Linked DNA regions of Posidoniimonas polymericola. The protein of the gene in region 3 binds, or shares a complex with, the protein of the main gene of each other region. Links are inferred from orthologs where the notes say so. Each region holds a gene or a part of one and is shown on either strand. Other genes may lie near its edges.

What was found. Proteins that work in one complex are often made in the same cells at the same time.
Region 1: the proteins of tsaD (region 3) and tsaB are in contact, whole or in part, in a solved structure (PDB 4WQ4), measured with the Escherichia coli proteins. The link is inferred for Posidoniimonas polymericola from one-to-one orthologs.
Region 2: the proteins of tsaD (region 3) and tsaE are in contact, whole or in part, in a crystal structure (PDB 6N9A), measured with the Thermotoga maritima proteins. The link is inferred for Posidoniimonas polymericola from one-to-one orthologs. Residues at the interface, in WP_004082750.1 of Thermotoga maritima: Cys10, Asp11, Arg49, His50, Leu82, Gly84, Gly135, Gly136, Glu154, Thr155, Leu156, Asp157, Asp158, Ser159, Glu162, Asp165, Lys166, Arg169, Leu170, Tyr175, Lys213, Thr214, Leu217, Tyr218, Gln221, Arg222, Asn324; in WP_004082108.1 of Thermotoga maritima: Leu37, Gly38, Lys46, Lys57, Val59, Lys60, Ser61, Thr63, Phe64, Thr65, Leu66, Met67, Val69, Pro71, Tyr82, Arg83, Leu84, Asp86, Asp88, Phe89, Asp93, Ile128, Asp130, Glu131, Arg134.

Annotation. Positions count from the first base shown.
Region 1 is NZ_SJPO01000005.1:332,787-335,690, reverse strand. What follows is about bases 51-2,884. They hold tsaB (tRNA (adenosine(37)-N6)-threonylcarbamoyltransferase complex dimerization subunit type 1 TsaB), read left to right. Parts: upstream 51-1,033; coding sequence 1,034-1,735; downstream 1,736-2,884. Other genes in these bases: hemL (glutamate-1-semialdehyde 2,1-aminomutase), read right to left, coding at 1,759-2,884; Pla123a_RS12330 (metallophosphoesterase family protein), read right to left, coding at 51-751. Outside these bases: more of Pla123a_RS12330, read right to left, coding at 1-50; more of hemL, read right to left, coding at 2,885-2,904. UniProt on the Escherichia coli protein: Required for the formation of a threonylcarbamoyl group on adenosine at position 37 (t(6)A37) in tRNAs that read codons beginning with adenine.
Region 2 is NZ_SJPO01000007.1:33,710-36,528, forward strand. Bases 21-2,769 are described here. They hold tsaE (tRNA (adenosine(37)-N6)-threonylcarbamoyltransferase complex ATPase subunit type 1 TsaE), read right to left. Parts: upstream 1,759-2,769; coding sequence 1,282-1,758; downstream 21-1,281. Other genes in these bases: Pla123a_RS14780 (AAA domain-containing protein), read right to left, coding at 21-245; Pla123a_RS14785 (DUF2293 domain-containing protein), read left to right, coding at 374-1,042; thiL (thiamine-phosphate kinase), read right to left, coding at 1,788-2,717. In the rest of the region: more of Pla123a_RS14780, read right to left, coding at 1-20; Pla123a_RS14800 (trypsin-like peptidase domain-containing protein), read right to left, coding at 2,782-2,819. UniProt on the Escherichia coli protein: Required for the formation of a threonylcarbamoyl group on adenosine at position 37 (t(6)A37) in tRNAs that read codons beginning with adenine.
Region 3 is NZ_SJPO01000008.1:236,450-239,519, reverse strand. Bases 52-3,051 are described here. They hold tsaD (tRNA (adenosine(37)-N6)-threonylcarbamoyltransferase complex transferase subunit TsaD), read right to left. Parts: upstream 2,077-3,051; coding sequence 1,027-2,076; downstream 52-1,026. Other genes in these bases: Pla123a_RS16975 (S41 family peptidase), read right to left, coding at 2,076-3,051; Pla123a_RS16985 (hypothetical protein), read left to right, coding at 398-925. Outside these bases: more of Pla123a_RS16975, read right to left, coding at 3,052-3,070.

The sequences.
Region 1 (2,904 bases), on a different replicon or contig from region 3:
CGAGGAAGTTGTCCAGGTCGGGGATGTTGTAGATCTTGTCGGCCGTGGCGCCGCGGTCGTAGTCGACGCGGTTGAAGGTGACAGTCGCCGGGCCGGCGACGTCGGCCGAGTCGTACTCGAGGATCACGTAGCACGAGCGGGGGTCGCCGTCACGCGGCTGCCCCACCGAGCCGACGTTGACCATGAACTTCTGCTCGCCGACCGTGTACTTGAACTCGGTCTCTTCCGGGGTGAGGAAGGTGCGGCTCTCGGTGAAGACGCCGGGCACGTGGGTGTGCCCCTGGAAGCTCGCCTTGTCGATCAGGCTGAACAGCTTTTCCATCTTCTTCTGGTTGTAGATGTCCTCGGGGAAGACGTACTCGTTCACCGGGTTGCGGGCCGAGCCGTGCACAAACAGCCAGCGGCCGTCACGGTGCGTGCGGGGCAGGCCGCCCAGGAAGTCCCAGCGGGCGTCGATGTCGGCCCGCGTGCCGGCGCCGTTCTCCAGCTGGTCGCGGGTCCAGAAGATGGCCCGCTCGGCGCCGCTGTTGAAGCCCTCGGGGTCGAACAACGCCGCCTGATCGTGGTTGCCGAGCAGGCAGACCTTGGTCTGCTTCATCACCAGGTCCAGGCACTGGCACGGGTTCGGCCCGTATCCAATGATGTCGCCCAGGCAGAAGATCTCGTCGACTTTCTGCTGCCCGATGTGCTCGAGCACGGTGGTGAGCGCTTCGAGGTTCCCGTGGATGTCGCTGATGATTGCGCGTCTCAAAGCCTCGGCGCCTTTCGCAACGGGCGGTTCTCGATCAAATTGGACTCGTTCGTCCGGTCGACCAGGGCCCGCCGCCCCGCGGGACGCCGCCCCAACCAGGAAAGTGCTGGTGGGGGTGCGACTGCAGGGAGGTCACGCAGAATACCGACCGGTTGGCTTGCCGGGGCGTCCTCGCCGAGGTCGCCGGCTTGCCGTGCTGAAACGATACAAGAGCCCTTAAGCCTAGATTCACTAGTTACTTCGGTCAAGGCGGCCGCCGGGGCGCCAAGAGAGTCCAATCGCGTGAAATTGATCGCCATCGAGACGTCTGAACGGATTGGGTCGTTGTTTGCACTCGCCCGGGGCACCGATAGCGGTGATATGGCCGTGGGGTTGCGCCTGCCGGCGGGCAGCCGCTCGGCCCAGACCCTGGCCCCCTGCCTGGCCGAGTTGCTGCAGAAAACCGGCTGGCGGGCCATCGACCTCGACGCCGTGGCGGTCTCCTCGGGGCCCGGCTCGTTCACCGGGCTGAGGATCGGGGTCACGACCGCCAAGCTCCTGGCCTACGCGGCCGGTTGTCGGGTAGTAGAGGTCAACACGCTGCGGGCCATTGCCGCGCAGGCGGCGGAGCCGGGGCAGGCTGGTTGGGTGGTGATGGACGCGCAGCGGAGCGAGCTGTTCGCCGCCAGGGTCGACGCGACAGGCGAGCTTGGCCCGGTCGAGATCGTCCCGCAGGCCGACTGGCTGGCCGGCCTAAAGCCCGGCGAGTGGGTTGCCGGGCCGGCGCTGGCGAAGCTCGTCGCGCGGCTTCCTGAAGGGGTTTCGCCGGCGGCCGAGGAGTCTTGGGCCCCAACCGCCGAAACGATCGGCCGGCTGGCGGCCAAAGCGGTTGAGGCGGGCCAGACTACCGACCCGGTCGATGTCACGCCCAAGTACTTCCGGCCCAGTGCGGCAGAGGAAAAACGGGCGGCAGAAGAGAAACGTCAGAGCCAAGCGGCCGGCTGATTTCCATCGCCTTGCCGTTTGGCTCAGCCGCCCGCGACTTCGGCCAGCGACTCGCGGGCGGCGTCGATGGTCCGCTGGATGTCGGACTCGGTGTGGGCGGCTGAGATGAAGAGCGCCTCGTACTGGCTGCACGGCAGGTAGACGCCGCGGCGGAGCATCGCCCAGAAGTACTTGGCGAACAAGGCGGTGTCGCACCTGGCGGCCACGTCCCAGGACGTGACTTCCTCGTCGACAAAGAACAGCGTGACCATGCTGCCGACCCGCGCCACGTGGTGCGGCAGGCCGACTGCGGTCGCGGCCTGGTCGAGCCCGGTCTGGAGCTGCTCGCCGAGCGCGTCGAGCCGCGCGTAGGGGGGCTCGTCGCGGAGCGTGCGGAGGGTGGTCGCGCCGGCGGCGGTCGCCAGGGGGTTGCCGCTCAGCGTGCCGGCCTGGAACACCTTGCCCTCGGGCAGCACGTGGGCCATGACGTCGGACCGGCCGCCGTAGGCGCCGACCGGCAGGCCGCCGCCGACGATCTTGCCGAGCGTGGTGAGGTCGGGCGTGATGCCGAGCAGCTGCTGCGCTCCGCCGAGCGACAGCCGGAAGCCGGTCATGACCTCGTCGCAGATCAAGAGGGCGCCGTGCTGCTTGGTCTGCGTGGCGAGGGCGTCGCGGAACTCTTTGGTCGGAACCACTACCCCCATGTTGCCGCAGACCGGCTCGAAGATCACCGCGGCGATCTGCGGGCCGTGCTCGGCGAAGACGGCAACGAGCGCCGCGGGGTCGTTGTAGGGGAGGACCAGCGTGTCGGCCGCCGCGCGCGGCGTCACGCCGGGCGAGTTGGGGGCGCCGAGCGTCGCCGCGGCGCTGCCCGCGGCGACCAGCAGGCTGTCGACGTGGCCGTGGTAGTTGCCGGCGAACTTGACCACCAGTGGGCGGCCCGTGAAGCCGCGGGCGAGGCGCAGGGCGCTCATGGTGGCCTCGGTGCCTGAGTTGACCAGCCGCACCCGCTCGACACTGGGGACACACTCGATGATCAGCGAGGCGAGCTCGTTCTCGCCGACGGTCGGCGCGCCGAAGCTCGTGCCGCCGACGGCCGCGGACCGCACCGCGTCGACGACCGGCGGGTACGCGTGGCCGAGGATCATCGGGCCCCACGAGCCGACGTAGTCGAGGTAGGCGTTGCCGTC
Region 2 (2,819 bases), on a different replicon or contig from region 3:
ACCTTGAGCCGGTTCATCGGCAGCCGCTCGCCGGCCGGTTTGGTGAAGTCGATCAGGTAACGCCCGCCCAGGCCGGAGCGGTGGTCGGCGATCCGCAGGTTGACGATCGTCTCGCCCGACCGCTCCGGATCGCCTGACCGGCCCTGCTGCATCCGCTGGGTGAGCCGCTGGCGCTCGGCGGCGCCTTCGAGTTCAAGCCAACGCTCTAGCTGGTCGAAGTAGGCATCGGGGGTCGCCCAGGCCATGCGGTGCTCGGTCGCGGAGGTAGTGGTCGTGGAGGTCCCAGGCAGAGCCGTATAGTGTACAAATTGGTGCTGCGGTGTGTCAGGCGGCGCGACCGCCCCGGCCAGAGGAATCGACAGAGATCAGCACCTTGAGCGACAATGTCTACCGTCCCGGCCCGAGTGACCGCACCGTTTGCGACGCAGCAGGAGCCGTACTGGATGTGCCCGCAGGCTGGAGTCTCTTGCCGCCGGGCGATGCGGCCCTGACACGCCGGGTGAAGGCCGCGGGCGAGTTCTGGCTGGTGCAGGAGAAACGGGGCCGCCGGATGTTCTCCCGTGGCGTGTGGGCGCCCGCCGCGACGATCGAGCGGATCCAGGCCGAACTGGAGGGCGAGCGCTCGACCGACGCCTACGCCAAACGCCGCGAGGCGGACGCCAAGCGGCGCGAGCAGGCGCAGTCCGACTACGTCGGCGAGTTCACCACCGCGGTCCGGCAGTACCTGGCGTTCCACCCCAAGCACGCCGACCTGGGCGACCGGCTGGCCGAGGCGGTCGCCCGGCACGCCACGCCGGTCGGCAGCGGCACGGTCGCCCGGACGAACCGGATCCCGGTCGAGCAGCGGGCCGAGGCGGCCGTCATTGCCTGGATGCGGCACCAAACTACGGCGTACGACTCGCTGAAGATCCCCCGCGTGAAGGGCAAGCGTCGCGAGGTGCGGCGGATGCTGGCCGCAAAGTCGAAAGAGCTGCTGCACCAGTACCGCCAGGGGCAGCCCGCGAGCGATGACTGTGTGCTGCGGGCAGCCCTGCGGAACTGAACCAGGTCTGGGGAGGCAGCCGGCGAGTCGAAAGGGGGGGCTGGCTTGCCGCCGCGTTCTGGTGCGGCGCACGGGAACGGTTTCGATGCGACGTGCCGGAAGCCTTTTTGACGGACCAATAGCGTCCCCCGCTTGAGATGGGGACTGGCACGCGACCGCGGCCCAGTTCTAACCACGGCGTCGGTCGGCGGTGCGGTCGAGCGCCAGTCCCCAATTCAAGCTACCCAAACGATGCAGAGCTAGGCGCTTGCCCTCAGCGCCGATTCGAGCGCCGCCCGCGTATCATCTGGCAGGCCGGTGATGGTCACGTGCCGCGCCTCGCCGTCGAGCGTCTCGATGGCGACCGTAACCGCGTCTGCCGGCAGGCAGGCCTCGACCAGATCGCCCCACTCCACGAAGGTCAGCCCGTCGCCCTCGAAGTACTCGTCGGGCCCGAGGTTGAGGAACTCGTCGTCGTCCTTCAGGCGGTAGGCGTCGAAGTGGTAGACCGGCCGCTGGCCGGCGGTGTACTCGTTGAGCAGCACGAAGGTCGGGCTGGTGATCGTGTCGCGGTTGTTGCCGAGCGCGGCCGCCGCGGCCTGCACCAGCCGCGTCTTGCCTGCGCCGAGCGTGCCGATCAGCGAGACGGTCGTGCCGGGCGGCAGCACGGCGGCCAGCGCCTCGCCGAGGCGGTCGGTTTCGTCGATCGTGGTGATAGAGATTTCGAGCGGGGTCACGATTGCAAGTTGAAGGTGTTGATGGGTGTCTAGTGCCAGTAGCCGGTGGGCTCTAGGGCTTCTTGTTTACCATCGGCGGTGCGAAGGGTCAGCCCCTGGCCCTCCGCCATCTGGCCGACAATGGTCAGTCCGCACTCGACCGGTCTGTCGGCGACCATCGCCTCGGCGACCTCTTGCGGAGCGGTGAGAAGCAGCTCGAAGTCCTCGCCGTCCGAAAACGCGTGGCTAAGCGCGTCGCCGCCGGAGGCCGCGGCGAGCTGTTCGGCGGCGGCAGAGATCGGAATCGCCTGCTCGTCGAGCACGGCGCCGCAGCCACTCGCAATGCACAGCCGGCTGAGGTCGAGCGACAGGCCGTCGGTGATGTCCATGCCGGCGTGCAGGTCGTACCGCTCGTGCAGCAACAGCGCCTCGGCGACGCGGGGGATAAAGTCGAGGTGATGCCCGGTGATGCTGCCGCCCAGCTCTCCGCTGACCAGGATCGCGTCGCCCGGCTGGGCGCCGCTCCGGAGGAGCGGGCCGCGCTCGGTGGTGCGGCCTAGCGCGGTCACCGAGACTGTCAGCGGCCCATCCCAGCAGTTGGTGTCCCCCCCAGCGATGGCCGTGTCGAACCTTTCGGCCAGCGGCAGCATGCCCGCGTAGAGCCCGCGGGCCAACGCCACGGGGTCGGCGTGGCTGCGGGGCAGCATCAGCGACACCACGACCGCGGTCGGGCGGGCCGCCATCGCGGCCAGGTCGCTGAGGTTGGCGGCCAGGCACTTGTGGCCGACCCAGCGGGGTTCGACTTCGGTCAGCAGGAAGTGCGAGCCGTCGCCCAGCGAGTCGGTTGTGACCACCAGGTCGCCACCCTCGGCAGCAGACCGCTCGCGGGCAATCACGGCGGCGTCGTCCCCCAGGCCGACCCGCAGCAGCGGGTGTCGGGGGAGCGTCGCGCGGAGCCAGTCGACCAGTTCTCGTTCCATCCCGCGAGTTTCGCCGGCCCGGCTCCGCTGTGCAAGCGACCCGTCGCCCGGCAGCGGCCGCCGGCTAGCGGCGGCGGGCCGACTCGCCGCAGGCGATGTGAC
Region 3 (3,070 bases):
CCGTTGATCCCACACGGTTTAATCGATTGGGGACTCACCGGACGGCAATTTGCTCGGCTGGTCGATCTTGACCCAATCCGCGAAATCGGCTTTGTCGACCGCCCCCGCCCCCTTGCACTGCGCTGCCTGTCCGTTAGATTCCGATCCACACGCAGTCCAACTTTTGATCCGCACCTATTGAGGCCGTCGGACTGACGGTCCCTCCGGCAACCATCCCACCTGTTCGGCCGTTCGGCCCACGCAGAGTCGTCGCGGTCCCCTGACCAGACGCTCACCAACGCGTGCCCCGGCCATCCCCGTCGAGTCTACCAGGGCGCTCGCTCTCCGCTTGCCGGCAGGGCGCGTGTTGCTGCCCAGCGTCGCCACTGGTCGCCGACAATCAAAAGGAGTTTGGAAGATGCTTACGAGCTTGTTTACCTTGGCGATTGCAGCGGCGGTTGCGCCGTCGGCCGTTGAAGCCCCGCAGTGGGAGTCCGACTACGGCAAGGCCCTCGAGCAGGTCCGCGCGGACGACCGCCCCCTGCTGGTAATCCTCGACAAGCCCGGTGAAGAAGTCGACGCGAAGCTGCTGTCCGACAAGGACGACAAGACCCTCAGCAAGTACGACCTGTGCCGCGTTGACGCGAGCACCGAGTACGGGCAGAAGGTCGCCAAGGCGTTTGGCGCCAAGAGCTTCCCGCACGTTGCGTTTGTCGACAAGTCGGGCGCGGTCGTGCTGCACACCCACCAGGGCAAGATCAGCGCGGACTCCTGGAAGTCTTCGCTCGCTAAGTACCAGGCGGGCGAGCAGCCGCAGCGTCACATCGTGATGCGTCCGTCGACCGAGTCGTCGAACGTGATCTACGAGGCCCAGCCCGTGATGCAGTACGAGCAGCCGGTCTACCGCGACAACTCTTACTGCCCGAGCTGCCAGAAAGGCTTCTAGCCCGCCGCAGCTTCCGGTAGTTGAAACACACAAAGGCGGCCCTCATTCGTGGGGGCCGCCTTTTTTTCGTTCCCGCGCGGCCCACGAGCCGACCCTCTCGGCTAGCGTTCCAGGCCCGGCGCAATGTCGAGATCAAGCGGGGCGAACTTGCCCGCGCGGTAGCGCTCGACCGCGATCGCGCCCATCACCGCGTTGTCGGTGCAGAGCGACAACGGCGGCACGTGCAGCCTCCAGCCGCCCCGCGTGGCGTCGGCCTCGAGCCGCTCGCGGAACGGCTTGTTAGCGGCGACCCCGCCGCCGACGCACAGCGTGTCGAAGCCCGTCGTCCGCATCGCCTGCTCGGCCTTGCCGGCCAGGCAGTCGATGACCGCCGCCTGGAACGAGGCCGCCACATCGGCGACCTCCTGCTTGGAGAGCATCGGGGTCTCGCCGTTCGCGGGCTCGGCGTTCTGTGGCCCGGTTCTTTGGGCCTTGCCGGGTCCGATCAGCTGGTACCGCACGGCAGTCTTCAGCCCGCTGAAGCTGAACGCTAGGCGGTCGTCCCTCAGCAGCGGGCGGGGGAAGTTGTAGCGTTTTGGGTCGCCCTGCTCGGCCGCCTTCTGGATGGAGGGGCCGCCCGGGTACGGGAGGCCCAGCAGGCTGGCTACCTTGTCGAAGGCCTCGCCGGCGGCGTCGTCGATCGTGGCGCCGAGGAGCGTGAAGTCGGTCGGGGCGTCGCAGCGGTAAAGGTTCGAGTGCCCGCCGCTGACGATCATGCCGACACAGGGGAACACGTTCTCGCCGGCCGCCATCCGGCAGGCGTAGACGTGCGCCTGCAGGTGGTTGATCGCGATCAGCGGCAGCCCGGTAGCCGCGCACAGCGTCTTGGCGGCGACCACGCCGACCAGCAGCGACCCCGACAGACCCGGCGTGTTGGCGACCGCCACGGCGTCGAGATCGGCGAGCCCCAGCCCGGCGCGCGCGAGCGTCTGATCGATGACCGGCAGGATGCGTTCGACGTGCGCGCGGGACGCGATCTCCGGCACCACGCCACCGAACCGCTCGTGCAGCTTTTCCTGCGACGCGACCACCGACGAGAGCACCTCGAGCTCGCCGGTCACAACGGCCGCGGCGGTCTCGTCGCAGGTCGACTCAATGCACAGCAGCTTCATCATTCGGCCTGGCTGCTCACGCGTAGTTGTTCGATCGCCCGCGCCAGCTGGGGGTCGGCGTTGGGGCGTTCGCCCCGGCCCCACGCGGCGTGCAGCCGCCGCGCCTGGTCGGCTGTCAGGGCTACAGTGTTCTGCTCAATGGGCGACACCCCCCAGACGTCGCTCTCGGTCGCGTCGGCGAAGCGGTGGATGTTGGCCCCGCTGGGGCGGCGGTAGGCGGCGGTCGTGAGCTTCATCCCGCTGCGTCCCTCGTCGAGCGCGATCACGCTCTGCACGCTCCCCTTGCCGAAGGTCCGCTCCCCGACCAACGTCGCCCGGCCGTGGTCCTGCAGGGCCGCGGCGACGACCTCGCTTGCGCTGGCGCTGTAGCGGTTGACCAACACGACCACCGCCACGCCTTCAGCCGCCTGGCCGTCGCCGGCGGACAGCACTCGGGGCTCGCCATTACGACCCACAACCGAGACGATCTCGCCCTGCTCAAGGAACAGATCCGCGACGTCCACCGCGGCTTCGAGCAGGCCACCGGGGTTGAAACGCAGGTCGAGCACCAGGGACGCAGCGCCCTCGGACCGCATCTTCCGGAGAGCGTCGCGGAGCTCGCCGGCCGTGTTGGCGTTGAACGAGCCGATCCGTGCATAGGCAATGCCGGGATCGACCATCCGCACGCCCGACACGGTAGGCGCGGTGAGCCGTCTCGATTCGAGGAGCACAGTGCGGGAGTCGCCCGGTGGGTCGCCCGCGAGGGTCAGCCGGACCTCCCCGGCCGCGGCGAGTTCGTCGGCCTGAGCAAGCGTCATGCGTTCGGTCGACCGACCGTTGATCGCCACGACCCGCTCGCCCGGCTGCAGGCCGGCGTCCTCAGCGGCCGAACCGGCGCGGACGCCCAGCACCGCGAGCCGGCCGTCCTCAATCGCAAACTCGACGCCGGCGGTCGGCCGGCTTTCTTCAGCAAGCCTCTGCAGCTGCTGGAACGTTTCCGACGGGAGGTAGGTCG